DNA from 3 places in the Pseudomonas sp. Stari2 genome. Region 1 is predicted to be linked to each of the others. Evidence: riboswitches for the same ligand, from Rfam matches in the RefSeq annotation. Region 1 holds a riboswitch; each other region holds the start of a gene.
What was found. A riboswitch is a leader RNA that binds a small molecule or an ion and turns the genes downstream of it on or off. The one in region 1 is predicted to bind cobalamin.
Positions count from the first base shown of each region.

Region 2: linked by a shared signal. The riboswitch ahead of cobO (cob(I)yrinic acid a,c-diamide adenosyltransferase) and the one ahead of cobW (cobalamin biosynthesis protein CobW) in region 1 are both predicted to bind cobalamin.
Region 3: linked by a shared signal. The riboswitch ahead of NH234_RS17115 (TonB-dependent receptor plug domain-containing protein) and the one ahead of cobW (cobalamin biosynthesis protein CobW) in region 1 are both predicted to bind cobalamin.

Region 1 covers NZ_CP099760.1:3,125,246-3,130,800, forward strand. Annotated here, with positions in the region: gene NH234_RS14080 (CbtA family protein) at 1-131, opposite strand, end outside; gene NH234_RS14085 (CbtB domain-containing protein) at 143-340, opposite strand; cobalamin riboswitch at 462-685, opposite strand; cobalamin riboswitch at 1,406-1,616, shown strand; gene cobW (cobalamin biosynthesis protein CobW) at 1,715-2,788, shown strand; gene cobN (cobaltochelatase subunit CobN) at 2,792-5,555, shown strand, end outside.
Region 2 covers NZ_CP099760.1:2,069,110-2,074,664, forward strand. Annotated here, with positions in the region: gene NH234_RS09525 (C40 family peptidase) at 148-684, shown strand; gene NH234_RS09530 (sorbosone dehydrogenase family protein) at 754-2,067, opposite strand; gene NH234_RS09535 (hypothetical protein) at 2,133-2,717, opposite strand; cobalamin riboswitch at 2,884-3,109, shown strand; gene cobO (cob(I)yrinic acid a,c-diamide adenosyltransferase) at 3,190-3,801, shown strand; gene NH234_RS09545 (cobyrinate a,c-diamide synthase) at 3,798-5,093, shown strand; gene bluB (5,6-dimethylbenzimidazole synthase) at 5,090-5,555, shown strand, end outside.
Region 3 covers NZ_CP099760.1:3,798,810-3,804,364, forward strand. Annotated here, with positions in the region: gene NH234_RS17105 (DoxX family protein) at 1-168, opposite strand, end outside; gene NH234_RS17110 (LysR family transcriptional regulator) at 338-1,246, shown strand; cobalamin riboswitch at 1,281-1,487, shown strand; gene NH234_RS17115 (TonB-dependent receptor plug domain-containing protein) at 1,579-3,516, shown strand; gene NH234_RS17120 (ferredoxin) at 3,516-3,875, shown strand; gene NH234_RS17125 (ABC transporter substrate-binding protein) at 3,872-4,783, shown strand; gene NH234_RS17130 (alpha/beta hydrolase family protein) at 4,903-5,555, shown strand, end outside.

The sequences.
Region 1 (5,555 bases):
ACCGGTTCGGCTTTCTCAAAGGTCTCGGCCTGAAGAATCAGCGGCGATACCCAGAAGCTTTGCAGCAACGTCAGAAGCAGGGCGGCCAGAAGGCCGGTGAAACCTGCGGTCTGCGCAATACGCTTGATCATGTCGTCAGGTCTCAGTGGCACGGGAACGCAGCGCTGTGGCGGGTATCGTGCGCGGCGTTGTGAACCGCTTCGATGTGCGAGAAACCGGCGAAGTAGACCAGGCTGGCACCCAGGATCGACGCGAAGATCGCAGCGGTCAGGCGTTGGCTCAGGGTGGTGGTGCTGGAGATTTTGTCCGTGTTGCTGCCGGTGCTGCTGATGATCGACATGGCGCTTCCCTCTGGTGTGTCAGCGGGTGAACGGTGCGCATGAAAACCCCTGCGAGTCGGGCACGCAGGGGTTCGAACAGCGCCCGCCCACCGCGGGTTTGTTATGTTCAGTGACGCAGGATGCGCACTGTGTGTTGCGGGCCGGTCTCCGGGCTCACGAGGGGTGGCTGTCTGCCGACCTGCACAAGCGTCACCTTCCCATGCCCGTGGGCACAGTGGATCTGACGCTTCGCTCGCTTACCGTTGCGGGGGCAGCACCGGACTGACATGGCTTTAGAGTAAAGCACATGATTCACCGGTTTCCCGTTTCACCCTGTGAAGGGCACCCGTAACAAGTTGTGTAGGAGAGCATGGGTTGGGGAATTTAGTCAATTTTGTGGGCATATCCGTTTTTGTGGGCATATCCGTTGCTGCGGTTATGGCCACTTAGGGTTCCGCCCTTACGGCGGGTCACCTTTTCCAAACGCCGAAAAGGTAACCCAAAAGGCTTCACCCTGACGTACGGCCCCTCGCTGAGGCTCGGGGTTCCTTCGCTCCGGGATCGATCCGGGGGCATCGCCTCCGGTTTGCTTCGCTGCACCTCCTCTCGATGTGTTTGGCTTCGCCAAACGGTCGCTGCGCTCCCACCCCGAATCAATCCCTCCACTCAGCCTGCCGATGGGCCTTGAGATCAAAAGCGGTACTTGAGCTAACGCTCATCGTGGTGAGGGGCTTTTGATCTGGCTTTTGCTCTGGCTCTGGCTTTTGATTTTTTGCCCCTTCGGCAGGCCGAGCGGAGGTGTTCATCAGGGGGTAGGCGCGTAGCGCCGTGCGGCGAAGCCGCATACATCGAGAGGAGGTGCAGCGAAGCAAACCGGAGGCGATGCCCCCTGATGGACACCGTAGCGAGGGAACACTGAGCCTAGGCGAAGTGCCGTACGCCGGGGCAAAAGCCTTTTGGTTCCTTTTTGGCGTTTGAAAAAGGGACTCGCTGTAAGAGCGAAACCGCCAGCGGCAGCACCCGAAGCAACGGATATGCTCTCGTTCCCAAACTCCACGAACCATTGACCCATCCCCACACCCTGCGTAGCCTTGCGCTTTCGAGGTTCTTCGGCCCACGCCGAAGCTAAGAAGGGAACGCGGTCCAAGCCGCGGCTGCCCCCGCAACTGTGAACGGTGCCGTTCGCTGCTACGCCACTGCCAACTCAATCCAGAGCCAGCGGGAAGGCGCAGCGAATACCGGGCCAAGGCCCGAACACCGTCAGCCAGGAGACCTGCCTCGTCACAGATTCTCACTTTCAACCGGGCGGGGTGATCCGGTGGCGAACTCTCCAGGCACGCACACGCGTTGCCGGCCTCGTCCCGTATGCCCGCCACCTTGCCAAAGGGCATCCGATGAAAACACTGGCCAAACTCCCCGTCACCATCGTCACCGGTTTCCTCGGCTCGGGTAAAACCACTTTGCTGCGGCACATGCTCGACAACGCTCAGGGCCGCCGCATCGCGGTGATCGTCAACGAATTTGGCGAGTTGGGCATCGACGGTGAAATCCTCAAGCAGTGCACCATCGGCTGCACTGAAGAAGAAGCCACCGGCCGAGTCTACGAACTGGCTAACGGCTGCCTGTGCTGCACCGTTCAGGAAGAGTTCTTCCCGGTGATGCGCGAGTTGGTAGCCCGTCGCGGCGACCTCGACCACATCCTGATCGAAACCTCGGGCCTGGCCCTGCCGAAACCACTGGTGCAAGCCTTCCAGTGGCCGGAAATCCGCAGCGCCTGCACGGTTGACGCGGTGATCACCGTGGTCGACAGCCCGGCCGTGGCCGCTGGCACCTTCGCCGCGTTCCCGGATCAGGTCGATGCACAGCGCAAACTCGACCCGAACCTGGACCACGAATCGCCCCTGCACGAACTGTTCGCCGATCAACTGGCCAGCGCCGACTTGGTGATTCTCAACAAGGCCGACCAGACCAGCCCTGAAGACCTCGCTCGTGTGCGTCTGGAAGTCGCCGAAGAGCTGCCGCCAGCCGTGAAAATCATCGAAGCCAGCAACGGTCGTCTGCCGCTGGACGTTCTGATCGGACTCGGCGCCGGTTCCGAAGAACACATCGACAGCCGCCACAGCCATCACGATCACCACCACGGTGAAGGCGATGACGATCACGACGACCACGATCACGACGCCTTCGACTCGATCTCCATCGAACTGCCGCAAGCCGATGAAAGCCTGCTGCTCGATGCGCTGACGCAACTGGTGGTTCAGCACGGCATCCTGCGGGTCAAAGGCTTCGCGGCGATCCCGAACAAGCCGATGCGCCTGCTGATTCAAGGCGTGGGCACGCGTTTCGACAAGCACTTCGACCGTCAGTGGGGGGGCGATGAGTCGCGCGTGACGCGTCTGGTGTTGATCGGCCAGGAACTGGACGCGGCCAAGCTCGAAGCGCAACTGCGCGCCGCGCTCAGCGTTTAAGCCATGCACCTGCTCAGGACCCAGCCCGGCGGTTTCGTGTCGGATGACAACATTGCCGACCTTGGACAAACCCCCGCCGAGCTGGTGATCCTGTGCAGCGGCGATTCCAGCCTGGCGCTGCTCGCCGAAGCGGCGCAGCAACTGCCTGACGATTACCCTAGCGTGCGCCTGGCCAATCCGATGCAGGTGCAGAACCATGCGTCGGTCGACCTGTACGTCGACGAAGTGCTGCGTCACGCCAAGGTCATTCTGATTTCACTGCACGGCGGCATCGCTTATTGGCGTTATGGCGTCGAGCGGCTGGTGGAATTGTCCGAGCGTGGCGTGCAGGTGATTCTGGTGCCGGGAGATGATCGGCCCGACCCGGAGCTTAGCGGCTTGAGCACCGTAGGCGCCGAGGATCGTGACCGGCTCTGGCAGTTCCTGCGTCAGGGCGGCATGGGCAATGCGCTGGACTTCTTCCACTGTCTGGCCAATCGCTGGCTGGAGCGGGATTACGTGTGGGGCGAGCCGCAAACGCTGCCGCGCACGGCGATTTACCACCCGAACAAAAACACCGCCGAACTGAGTGACTGGCAAGCCGATTGGCTGCCCGCTCAACCGGCCGCGGCGGTGTTGTTTTACCGCTCGCATTTGCAAGCGGCCAACACGGCGTTTATCGACGTGTTCTGCCAACGGTTGCAGGCTGCCGGACTCAATCCGCTGCCGATTGCCGTGGCCAGTCTGAAAGAGCCCGGCTGCCTGTCGGTGGTCGAGGGCTGGCTGGATGAGGTCGAGGCGGGGGTGATTCTGAACACCACCGGTTTCGCCCAGTCCAGCCCGGAAGCGCCGCATCTGCGGCCGTTCCGTCGCAACATTCCGGTGATTCAGGCGATTTGTGCGCAGGACAACGAGCCCGGATGGCGCGAGAGCGAGCAAGGCCTCGGTCCGCGAGATCTGGCGATGCACATCGCCTTGCCGGAGCTGGACGGCCGGATTATCAGTCGGCCGATCAGCTTCAAGGACCTGGCCTGGCGCAGCGAGCGCAGTCAGTCCGACGTGGTGTGTTATCGGGCGCAGCCTGAGCGCATGGATTTCGTCGCCGAACTGGCGCGGCGCTGGGTCGATCTGGCTCGGGTGCCTAACACTGAAAAGCGGATCGCCCTGATCCTTGCCAATTACCCGACTCGGGATGGACGCATCGGTAACGGCGTCGGCCTTGATACGCCGGCCGCGGCGCTGAATATTCTGCGGGCGTTGCAAGTTGAGGGTTATCCATTGCCGGCCGAACTGCCGGACAGCGGCACCGAGTTGATCCGACAACTGCTCGGCGGGGTCAGCAACGACCTCGACACCCTCGATCAGCGCCCGTGCCAGCAGAGCCTGGCGATGGGCGACTACCTGACGATGTTCAACGCGCTGCCCGAAGCCAATCGCACGGCGGTTCTGGAGCGTTGGGGGGCGCCGCAAAACGATCCGATGTGCCGTGACGGGCGGATGATGATCGCCGGCCTGCGTTTTGGCCTGACCTTCGTCGGTATTCAACCGGCGCGGGGTTATCAGGTCGATCCGAGCGCGGTGTATCACGACCCGGATCTGGTGCCGCCGCACGCGTACCTCGCGTTCTATTTCTGGCTGCGCCAGACCTACGGCGCTCATGGCGTGATCCACGTTGGCAAGCATGGCAACCTCGAATGGCTGCCGGGCAAAGGCGTGGGCTTGTCGGAGAACTGCTGGCCGGATGCACTGCTCGGGCCGCTGCCGAACATCTATCCGTTCATCGTCAACGACCCGGGCGAGGGCGCCCAGGCCAAGCGTCGCACTCAGGCGGTGATCATCGATCACTTGATGCCGCCGCTGACCCGTGCCGAAACCTACGGCCCATTGCGCAATCTCGAACTGCTCGCCGACGAGTATTACGAAGCGCAATTGCTCGATCCGCGCCGCGCCCGTGAGTTGCAGCGCGACATCCTGCAGCTGGTGCGTGACACGCAGATCGATCGCGAACTGCAACTGGACGAAGGCCTCGACAGCGATGCCGATGCGGCGATCTGGCTGCCGCGTCTGGACACTTATCTGTGTGATCTGAAGGAATCGCAGATTCGCGATGGTCTGCACATCTTCGGCGAATCGCCGAGTGGGCGGCTGCGCATCGACACTCTGCTTGCGCTGCTGCGGATTCCTCGTGGCGATGGCAAGGGTGCGCAATCGAGTCTGCTGCGGGCGGTGGCGAAGGCGTTTGAGTTGGGGTTCGATCCGCTGGATTGCGCACTGGCTGATCCCTGGGCCGGCCCGCGTCCAATTGAGCTGCTGTCGGTTAGCGATGAGGTCTGGCGCACCGCAGGAGACACTCGCGAGCGTCTGGAGTTGTTCGCGGCGCATTTGATCGAGCAGTCGCTGGTGGGTGATGTGGCGCAACTGGACGCTGCAGGCTGGTCAGATGTGCAGGCGATCATCCAAGCGCTGCGCGAGGTGATCGCCCCGCGTCTGGACGCCTGCGGCCCGGCCGAAATGCGCGGCTTGCTCGACGCTCTGAGTGGCCGTTTCGTCCCGGCCGGCCCGAGCGGCGCACCGAGCCGCGGTCGTCTTGATGTGCTGCCAACCGGGCGCAATTTTTATTCGGTGGACGTGCGCAACCTGCCGACTACCACCGCATGGCGGATTGGCTTCCAGTCGGCCACGTTGATTCTGGAGCGACACCTGCAGGATCACGGCGACCATCTACGCCAGCTCGGCCTGTCGGTCTGGGGTACCGCAACCATGCGCACCGGCGGCGATGACATCGCCC
Region 2 (5,555 bases), 1.1 Mb from region 1:
GAAGTTAAAGTCTTACTTGAAGTTTGCCGCGTAGCCGCTAGAATCCTGATCTATATTGATGGCAAACCGCCTGCGTCCCAACGCAGGCGGTTTTGTTTTCTGTCGAATCGGCAGTAAAAGCCGCAGCCAGATCAGGATGTTCTGCTTATGACGATGACGGCCCGCCTTGCCCTGATGTTTTTCGCAGCGCTGCTCAGCGCATGCGCCAGCCGCACTCCGCCGCCAGCCCCTGTGGTTCGCGCGCCGATTGTGTTCGGATCCTCCCAGGCTTTTTCTCCCGCCGCCGAAGATGTGCTGTTCCGCGCGCTCGGGCTTGTGGGTACGCCTTATCGCTGGGGCGGCAACACGCCGGACTCGGGCTTCGATTGCAGCGGCCTGATCGGTTTTGTCTACCGCGATGCGGCCGGCATCAGCTTGCCTCGTTCCACGCGCGAGTTGATCGTCATGCAGGCGCCGAATGTCGGCAAGGAAGGGCTGCAAACCGGCGACCTGATCTTCTTCGCCACCAATGGCGGCTCTCAGGTCAGTCATGCGGGAATTTATGTCGGGGAAGGGCGCTTCGTTCACGCCCCGGCCACCGGCGGTACGGTAAAGCTGGACAGCCTTTCGAAAGCGTATTGGCAGAAGGCTTATCTGAGTGCCAAGCGCGTTCTACAGCCGGAACATCTGGCGCATAACCCGTAAAGCTGCGAATCAATAAAAAACCGTGGGGACATATTGGCTCCCACGGTTTTTTTTGTTTCAGGGTTTGGGCTATTTGGCCGCCGTCACCCGCCACACCTTGTTTCCCACATCGTCCGCGACCAGCAATCCACCTTGCTGATCAATCACCACGCCAACCGGGCGACCCAGGGCGTTCTCGTCCTTGTCGAGGAAGCCGGTCAGTACATCCACCGGTGTGCCGCTCGGCTTACCGGCGCTGAACGGCACGAAGATCACCTTGTAGCCACTGTGTGGCTTGCGGTTCCACGAGCCGTGCTGGCCGATGAATGCGCCCTCCTTGAATTGGGCCGGCAGTGTGGCGCCCTCGGCGAAGGTCAGGCCCAGTGACGCGGTGTGCGGCCCAACGGCGTAATCCGGAGCGATGGCCTTGGCCACCAGATCCAGGTTTTGTGGCTCGGCGCGGACATCGACATGCTGGCCGTAATAGCTGAACGGCCATCCATAGAAGCCGCCATCCTTGACCGAGGTGATGTAGTCCGGCACCAGATCGCTGCCGATCTCGTCCCGCTCGTTTACCGCCGTCCATAGCGCGCCGCTTTTCGGCTCCCAGGCCAGGCCGTTGGGGTTGCGGATGCCCGAAGCGAAGATTCGGTGATTGCCGGTCGCCCGGTCCACTTCCCAGATCGCTGCGCGCCCTTCTTCCTGATCCAGGCCGTTTTCGCCGACGTTGCTGTTCGAGCCGACCGTGACGTACAGCTTGCTGCCGTCCTTGCTGGCGATGACGTTCTTGGTCCAGTGATGGTTGAGCGGGCCGCCCGGCAGATCCACGACCTTGATCGGCTGGCTCTTGATTTCGGTCGCGCCGGGCTCGTAGTTGAAGCGCAACAGGCGATCGGTGTCGGCCACGTACAGATCGTTGCCGACCAGAGTCATGCCGAACGGCGAGTTAAGGTTCTGCAGGAACACCGTGCGGGTCTCGGCCACGCCATCATGATCGGCATCACGCAGCAGGGTGATGCGGTTCGGGCTCGGTACGCCGGCACCGGCGCGGCCCATGACTTTTTTCATCACCCAGCCGCGTATGCCTTTGCCATCGTCCGGTTTCGGCGGTGCATTGGTTTCCGCCACCAGCACATCGCCGTTGGGCAGCACGTAGAGCCAGCGCGGGTGATCGAGATTCTCGGCAAACGCCGCTACCTGAGTGCCTGCCGCTGGCGTCGGTTTCGCGCCGGCCGGCCAGCCGATCGCCGGGGCGATGTTCACAGTCGGGATCAGGGTCTTGTTCGGTTCGGGCAGTTTGGGGGACGGGCCGGTGCCGTCCGAGACTTGCAGGCTGGAGGATTCACCACAGGCGGTGAGCCCTCCGGCGAGTGCGATGACGAAAACGAGGTGGGGCTTGCGCATTACTGATCTTCCCTATGAATGCATTCTTAGTCATAGAGAAGCGCACAAGCCCGATGGTTCAACCCTCAGCCGCGGGCTTCCTTGAAAAGCACGGCAATGCCGGGGTGATAGTTGCCGGCTTCGCTGCGCAATTTGCGGTAGGCGTAGGGAAAGTACCAGGCGACGGCGCAGGTGTGCTCCTTTTGCAGGTCGTCGACCATGTCCTGCAGTTCTTCCGGGCTGGCGCTGTGCTGGGCTTTCTGTGGGGCGACGAACAGGCAGCCGAGTTTGAGATCGCTGGCGTAGCTGATGCGCTTGGCGTCGGCGGTGATATCGGCCAGGGCCTGAGTCAGATTCAGGCTGTTGACGCGCGGCCAGCGCTGGGTCGCCTGAATGTAGGCGCGATCTTCGGCGCCTGCCAGGAACAGGTCGGCGCGGGCATTGCGTTCGCCTTCCTCGTTCTGCTTGCGGGTGGCGGTGTCACGCAGGGTCACCAATTCGGCCATCCAGGCGGCGGCTGACAGCAGGCCGAGGTTGGCTTTTTCGTCATGCCAGTAAGGCGCGTCATTGTCGCCGCGCACGGCGTTGTAGCGGTCGATACAGTCAAACCAGCGTTCCAGCACCGGGCGCAGGAATTCCAGCCGCGGATTGCTGATGATCATGCCTTGCATGGTGCTCTCCCTTGTTATTGTGATGTGCTCTCTGCAGTCAAAAAGCATGGCTCTTTGATATCACTGCTGACAGTGTGGCACAAGATTGGCGTCAGATAATTGATCGACGGCAGTTATTCGCTTTCAGGGAGCCTCTTCATTTGACGCTCCACCCCCAACCCTCTAACCTTCGCGGCTTGTTTCAGGTGCTCTGTGACCGCTGTCGACAGAGTGAAACAGGGAAGCCGGTGAGGAGGGTCTTCACGCGAAGAGCCATCACGATCCCGGCGCTGCCCCCGCAACGGTAAATGAGTGAAAGCTGCGTCGGATGCCACTGCTCAAAGCGGGAAGGCGCGCAGCCTGGTGCAAGCCGCTCATGAGCCCGGAGACCGGCCTGATCCATCCAGCGGCGTCACGGTGGGCGATGCCAGGCTTGTTGCCGTCTATTCTTGTGCCTGCCCGCCGTTATCCAGCCTCAACGGAGAGCTCCCCCATGACTGATTCCCCTGAACGCGACGAGCGCCACCTGGCGCGCATGCAGCGCAAAAAAGCCGTGATCGACGAGCGCATCGCCAACTCGCCCGACGAATGCGGCCTGGTGCTGGTGCTCACCGGCAACGGCAAAGGCAAAAGCAGCTCGGCGTTCGGCATGCTCGCCCGCGCCATGGGCCACGGCATGCAGTGCGGCGTGGTGCAGTTCATCAAGGGACGCAACAGCACGGGTGAAGAGCTGTTCTTCCGCCGCTTCCCCGAGCAGGTTCGTTTTCATGTGATGGGCGAAGGCTTTACCTGGGAAACCCAGGATCGCCAGCGCGACATCGCCGCCGCCGAAGCGGCATGGGAAGTCTCCCGCGAGCTGCTGCGTGATCCGTCAATCGGTCTGGTGGTGCTCGATGAACTGAACATAGCCCTCAAGCACGGTTACCTCGACCTCGATCAGGTGCTCAGCGATCTGCAGGCCCGTCCGCCGATGCAGCACGTTATCGTCACCGGTCGCGCCGCCAAGCCGGAAATGATCGAGATGGGCGACACCGTCACCGAAATGGGCATGATCAAGCACGCCTTCCAGGCCGGTATCAAAGCGCAGAAAGGCGTCGAACTTTGAATCAACCACGTCACTGCCCGGCGGTACTGATCGCCGCGCCGGCCTCCGGCCAGGGCAAGACCACCGTCACCGCCGCGTTGGCGCGTCTGCACCGCAATCAGGGGCGCAAGGTTCGCGTGTTCAAGTGCGGCCCGGACTTTCTTGACCCGATGATCCTCGAGCGCGCCAGCGGTGCGCCGGTCTATCAATTGGACATGTGGATGGTCGGCGAGCAGGAAAGTCGTCGTCTGCTGTGGGAAGCCGCCGCTGAAGCGGATCTGATCTTGATCGAAGGCGTGATGGGCTTGTTCGATGGCACGCCGTCGAGCGCCGATCTGGCGCGGCATTTTGGCGTGCCGGTACTCGGCGTGATCGACGGCACGGCCATGGCCCAGACCTTCGGCGCCTTGGCGCTGGGCCTGGCGCGCTATCAGCCGGACTTGCCGTTCGCCGGCGTGCTGGCCAACCGCGTTGGCACAGTGCGTCACGCGCAGTTGCTCGAAGGCAGTCTGACTGAAGGCCTACGCTGGTATGGCGCGTTGTCCCGGGAAACCGGGATCGAACTGCCAAGTCGCCACCTCGGTCTGGTGCAGGCCAGCGAACTCAATGACCTCGACGTGCGCCTCGACGCCGCCGCCGAAGCGCTGGCTGGCACTTGCGAGGTAGCGCTGCCACCGGCCGTGGAATTCGCCGCGCCTGAAATCGGCAGGACCGAAAGGCTGCTCGAAGGCGTGCGAATCGCCGTCGCCCGCGATGAAGCTTTCGCCTTTACCTACGGCGCCAGTCTCGATTTGTTGCGGGCGATGGGCGCGGAGCTGAGTTTCTTCTCGCCGATCCGCGATACGCAATTGCCTGACGCTGACAGTTTGTACTTGCCCGGCGGTTATCCGGAATTGCATCACGTTGCCTTGTCGCAGAACACCGACATGCTCCGTGCGATCCGCGCGCATCACGCCGCCGGAAAACCGTTACTCGCCGAATGTGGCGGCATGCTCTATCTGCTGGATTCGTTGACCGATGTCGAAGGCACCCGCGCTGATTTGGTCGGCCTGCTGAGTGGCGATGCCGTGATGCAGAAACGTCTGGCCGCGCTGGCCTTGCAAGAGGTCGACATGCCGGAAGGCCAGTTGCGCGGCCACACTTATCACCATTCCCTTACCACCACCGAACTGGCACCCATCGCCCGTGGCCACAGCCCCAATGGCGGGCGCGGCGCAGAAGCGGTGTATCGGGAAGGTCGGATGACCGCTTCGTACGTGCATTTTTACTTCCCGTCGAATCCGTCGGCGATTGCCGCACTGTTGGTGCCATGACCGACAACGCCTTCACTGAAACCGAGCGCGAAGCGGTCTACCGCGCCATCGCCGAACGCCGCGACATGCGCCACTTCAGCGGTGGCACGCTCGAGCCGGAACTGTTGCGCCGATTGCTTGAGGCTGCACATCAGGCACCGAGCGTCGGCCTGATGCAGCCGTGGCGCTTCATCCGTATCAGCGACCGCGCCTTGCGTGGCCAGATCCAGAACCTTGTTGAAGAAGAACGCGTGCGCACCGCCGAAGCCCTCGGCGAGCGCAGCGACGAGTTCATGAAGCTCAAGGTCGAAGGCATCAACGACTGCGCGGAAGTGTTGGTCGCGGCGTTGATGGACGATCGCGAACGATACATTTTCGGCCGTCGCACGCTGCCGGAAATGGACATGGCCTCATTGTCCTGCGCGATCCAGAACCTGTGGCTGGCCGCGCGCGCCGAAGGCCTGGGCATGGGCTGGGTGTCGC
Region 3 (5,555 bases), 670 kb from region 1:
CGAGCCGATGTAGCCGATCATCATGGCCGGCGCGGCGAGTTTGGAAAAACCGGAGAGGATGAAAATCACGCTGAGCAAGACACGGCCGATCAAGGCAGCCGAGGCTTGTTTGGTGTCGGAAGCGTTCTGTACAGCAGTTGCTTGAGCGATGTTTGCAGAAGTAGCCATGGGAGTATTTCCTTCAATGGGGTCCGGTTCGACTTGAACCGTCCGGATGAAGAAATGTTGCGCCTCGACAGCTCATCTGAATAGACGACTAATTTAGATCGTTACGTTCGATAAAATAGGCAAGCTGTTCACCCAATATAGGCCTCCATGGCGACTCAAGGACACCGACATGATCTCCGACCCAGGCACACCGACACTCGATCAACTGCGGGTCTTTCTTACCGTCGTCGAAGTCGGCAGTTTTGCCGCCGCGGCGCGCAAGCTCCACCGGGCGACCTCGGTCATCAGCTACTCGATTGCCAATCTCGAAATGCAACTGGGCGTCACCCTCTTCGATCGTGAAACCACCCGCAAACCGCAACTCACCGACGCCGGCCGCACTGTGCTGGCCGAAGCCCGGACCATCGCCAACGGCGTGCATGGCTTGCGCGCCAAGGTCAAAGGCCTGCTGCAGGGGCTGGAAGCCGAAGTGCATGTCGTACTCGACGTAATGTTGCCCGCCGAGCGCGTGGTGGATGCGCTGAAATCCTTTCGCGAGGAATTCCCCACTGTTGCCCTGCATCTGCACATTGAAGCGCTCGGCGCCGTGACTGAGTTGGTAATCAATCGCGGCGCGGTGGTTGGCGTCAGCGGCCCGATGAATGACGGCATCAACGGCATCGAAAAAATCGGCATCGGCAGCGTCGAGCTGATTCCGGTGGCGGCGCCGAATCACCCGTTGGCGACCGCTGAAGGCAATGTTCCGGGTGCCGGGCGCGAGCACACGCAACTGGTGCTGTCGGATCGCTCGCAACTGACCAAAGACAAGGAATTCGCTGTGCTGAGCAACCGCACCTGGCGCCTGGCGGACCTGGGTGCCAAGCACATGCTGCTGCGCGAGGGCATCGGCTGGGGCAACATGCCCCGGCCGATGATCCAGGAAGATCTGGATACCGGCCGACTGGTGCAACTGGATCTGCCGGAATACACCAGCGGGCAATACACCTTCGACGCGATCTACCGCACCGATGTGCCACCGGGGCCGGCGGCGCGGTGGTTGATCGAGCGTTTCGTTCAGCAGAATACGCGCGAGGCTTGATCCGGCAAGTTGACGAGCGCCCATCCGGATGTTCAGATGCCGCCCTGTTTCAGGTGTCCCATGCCGCCGTGCATGGGGTGAAACGGGAAACCGGTACGTTCTTTTCGAACAAGTCCGGTGCTGCCCCCGCAACGGTAGGCGCGTGATGCTTTCGATACACCACTGTGGCCAGACGGCCATGGGAAGGTGAAAGCGTCCATACGCGCGAGCCCGGAGACCGGCCTGAAATTCTGTTTGGCAAACTCCTGCGGTGGGCGGGCATGGGCCGGTGTCGGCGTGTGCGCGATGCCTTCTCCTGCATGCTCTTCTGCGAAGATCCTTTCGAGAAGACAATGATTCGACCTTTCAACACTCCGGCTCCATCCCTGTTGTTCGGCTGCCTGTTCAGCCCCCTGCTGCTGGCGGATGATGCACCGCTCGAACTCACCCAGCAAATCGTTTCCGCGCCGTCGGTGGAGTCCACCACGGTGGCGGACATGGCGCAGTTCGGCAGCAAGGTCGAGGTCGTCACCCGTGAGCAGATCGAACGCGCCGGCCCCAGCGCCGATGTCACCCGCGTCATGCAGATGTTCATTCCCGGCCTGTACGTCGCGCCGAAAAACGGCCCGTTCGACTACGGCACCTATTCGCTGCTGGGTGGGCGCAACGATGACACGCTGATCCTGCTCGACGGCGTGCGCCTGAACAATCGCCTGTACGGCGGCCTGTATCTGGACACCCTGCCGGCCAACGCCATCGAACGCATCGAAGTGCTCAAGGGTGGGCAAAGTCTGTTGTTCGGCACCCAGGCCGTGTCCGGCGTGATCAACATCGTCACTCGTAGCCCGCAAAGTCGCAAAGCCTCCGGCGAAGTGAACATGGGCGTGGATACATTCGGCGGCACCACCGAGGATGCGCGGGTCGAGAACATCTTCACCAACGGTTTCGGCGACCTGGGCTTGCTGGCCTACGTCAGCCATAACGTCTCGGACGGCTATCAGCCGTTTCGCAATCGCGACATCAAGAACGACAGCGAAAAGAAGCGCGCCTACGAAGTCACCACCTTCGGCGGCAAGGCGATTCAGTCCTTTGGCGATGACGCGCGCCTGGAACTGTTCTACCAGTACGCTGACGCCAACCTCGACTTCGCCCGCCCGGTGGACAACCACAAGACCACCAACGACCGTATCCAGCAGATCGCCACGGCGACCTTTGAACAGAACGTCAACGAACGCCTGAGCTACTTCGTCAAAGGCCATATCAACGACTGGGATACCCGCTACACGCGCATCAACAACACGTCCGATGGCGGTGTAAAAACCATCAACCACAACGACTATTGGGGCTTCACCGACTGGGGTGTGCAGGCCGAAGGCAAGGCCGAATTGCCCGGCGGCCATGTGCTGGTGTTCGGCACGGACAACCAATGGTTCAAGGGCCAGGACGATGTGCTGATCATCGACAATGACAAGGCTGAAGCCCACGCGCTCTATACTCAAATGCGCCCGCAGATCGACGCCCTGCCCGACTGGCATCCGAGCATCGGTATTCGTCACGAAGCCATGAGCGGCGGCGACAGCGCAACGATCGGCATGCTCACTTCGTTGTATGACCTCAATGAACACTGGGCACTGCGCGGCCAGTACGGCACCGCCTACAAACTGCCGAACGCCGAGCAACTGTTCGTCAACGAACCGGGCGACGAGTTGGGCAACCGCAACCTGAAACCAGAGAAAAGTCGCAACGCCGAACTCGGCCTCGACTACAAAGGCTTGCTGCTCGATCGCGAGTTCAGCGCCAGCGTCACCCTGTTCAAACGCAAGATCGATGACCTGATTACTCTCGACGACATTCAGTGGGTCAATGGCCAGGGGCGGATACAGATGCGTGGTTTCGAGGCGGACGCAAAACTGGCGCTCAACGCGCAATGGAGCCTGCAAGCGGACATGACCCGCAACCTCACCGAGTCGCGTGCCGGCGTCACACTCAACGATGTTCCGAGCTTCTTCGCTCGTTCCCGCATCGGTTACGAGTCGGTTGACCGGATGTGGGGCGCCGGCAGTGCGATCCGCTATATCCGCGATGTGATCAGCTCGAAGCAGGTCGAGTACGGCCATTACTCCGTGGTGGATGCCGACGCTTATCGCTATCTCGACGGTGCCCATCAGCATCGCCTGAGCCTGCTGGTGGAAAACCTGTTCGACCGCGACTACGTCACCAGCCGTTCGAGCAACGTCGACAACCTCGGACGGCCGTTCACCTCCGAAGTGCGCTACACGTACCGTTTCTGATGGCTGAAATCAAAACCATCGACGGCGTCGACACGCACCCGGACTGGTCGCATGTTCCCGCCCATGCCCGCCACGTATTCCTCTGCACCGGCCCGCGCTGCACCCAGCGCGGCGCCTTGCAGCTATGGAAAACCCTGCGTCGGCACTTGCTGGCCCATGACCGCATCGAGACCCCCGGCGGCGTTTTGCTGACCCGCACGCACTGTCAATTCCCGTGCAACCTGGGGCCGGTCATGACGGTGTATCCGGAGACCTGCTGGTATGGCGTGCGCAGCCACGCGGATGCGCAACGGCTGGTCGAAGTGCACCTGGTGGGCGGCGAGGTGGTCGAGGATCTGTTGATCAAGGAGCGCTCATGAGAAGGCTGTGTTTTCTGGCGGGTGCCCTGCTCTGCACTTCGCCGGTTCTGGCAGATGATTATCGCAATTGTGGCGAGACCTGGCACCTGCCGGTGTCGCCACCGTCGCGGATTGTTGCGCTCAACCAGCATGCGGCCGATCTTGTGTTGGCGTTGGGCGCCGGCCCGGCGCTGGCCGGCGTCGCCTATCTGGATGACACCGGTACGCCGCAATCCGAGTACTTCGGCGTGCCGGTGATTTCGCCCCGCTATCCATCGAGCGAAGTGCTGTACGCGCAGAAACCGGATCTCGTGGTCGGCGGCTTCGCCACGGCGTTTGGCAACGGCGTCACGTCACGCAGCGGACTGGAGCGCAACGGCGTGGCTTCGTATTTGCTGGAGTCGGCCTGCAACGGACACTCGCTGGATTACTTCGAACTCATCCACAACGACCTCTCGACCCTCGGTGCCTTGCTGCACAAGCAGCAGCGCGCTCGGGAACTGAGCGATGCAATGGATGCCGATCTGGAAAAGGCCAAGGCTTTAACCCACCTGGACAGGCCGCTGTCAGTGTTCTACCTAGACAGCGAGGTCAACGGACTCGACAGCGAAGGCCGGCGTGGTTTTGTTACCAATCTGCTGGCCGCCGCCGGGGCACGAAACCTGTTCGCCGACATCAACCAATACCGGGTGACCGTCAGCCGCGAAACCCTGCTTGCCACGGACCCCGACGTGATCCTGCTGGCCGATGCCCAATGGTCACCGGCCAGCCGCAAACGTCAGTTGCTGATGCAGGATCCAGTGCTGTCGACCCTGCGGGCCGTGCGTGAGGGGCGGATGATCGATATTCCGTTTACGCATCTGTTGCCGACCGTCAGCAGCGGTCGGGTGGCGCTGGAGTTGGCAGAGCGGCTCAGGGCCTTGCCTTGAACATCAACACGAGATTTATCCGGAACGGCAATAAATGACGAGACGGTTATCCCGTAAGACTGGTAGAACGGCTGGGCAAACGTCCCGTTTGCTCACTTTGATCAAGGAAGAGAAAAACAATGAAAAAAGCTTTCGGCCTCTTGCTTCTGATCTGCCTTTCGACCAGCGCAAACGCTGACGAAAACCCCATCGGTTTCCGGACCTCCACACTGCCGGATGCACACAACGACCGTCCGCTGGAGATGGTCGTCTGGTATCCCGCCAGGACCACCGCCACCCCGCAGTTGATTGCAGACGATATTGTGTTTGTCGGGACGTCCGCCGTGCGCGATGCACCACCGACTGCCGGAGAGCATCCGTTACTGGTGCTTTCACACGGTTACCGAGGGAACTGGAGCAACCAGGCGTGGCTGGCCACAGCCTTGGCCCGTCAGGGTTACATCGTGGCGGCGGTCAACCATCCCGGCACCACGACACATGACCGCAGTCCTCAAGCGGCTGCCCAGTTGTGGCAACGACCTGCCGACATCAGCCGCGTCATTGATGCAGTGACCACTCGGCCCGAGCAACTGGGTGCCGTTTCGATGCGTCGAATTGCGGTAGCCGGCCATTCGCTTGGCGGCTGGACTGCCCTCGAACTCGCCGGCTCACGTTTCGACCCCGAGCGCTTTGCGAAGGACTGCGCAGCCCATCAAAAGCTGGCCAGTTGCTCGGTCTACAAGACGATCAACGTCGCCAATACGCCAGAATCAAAAGGCCGGATGAGCGCGGA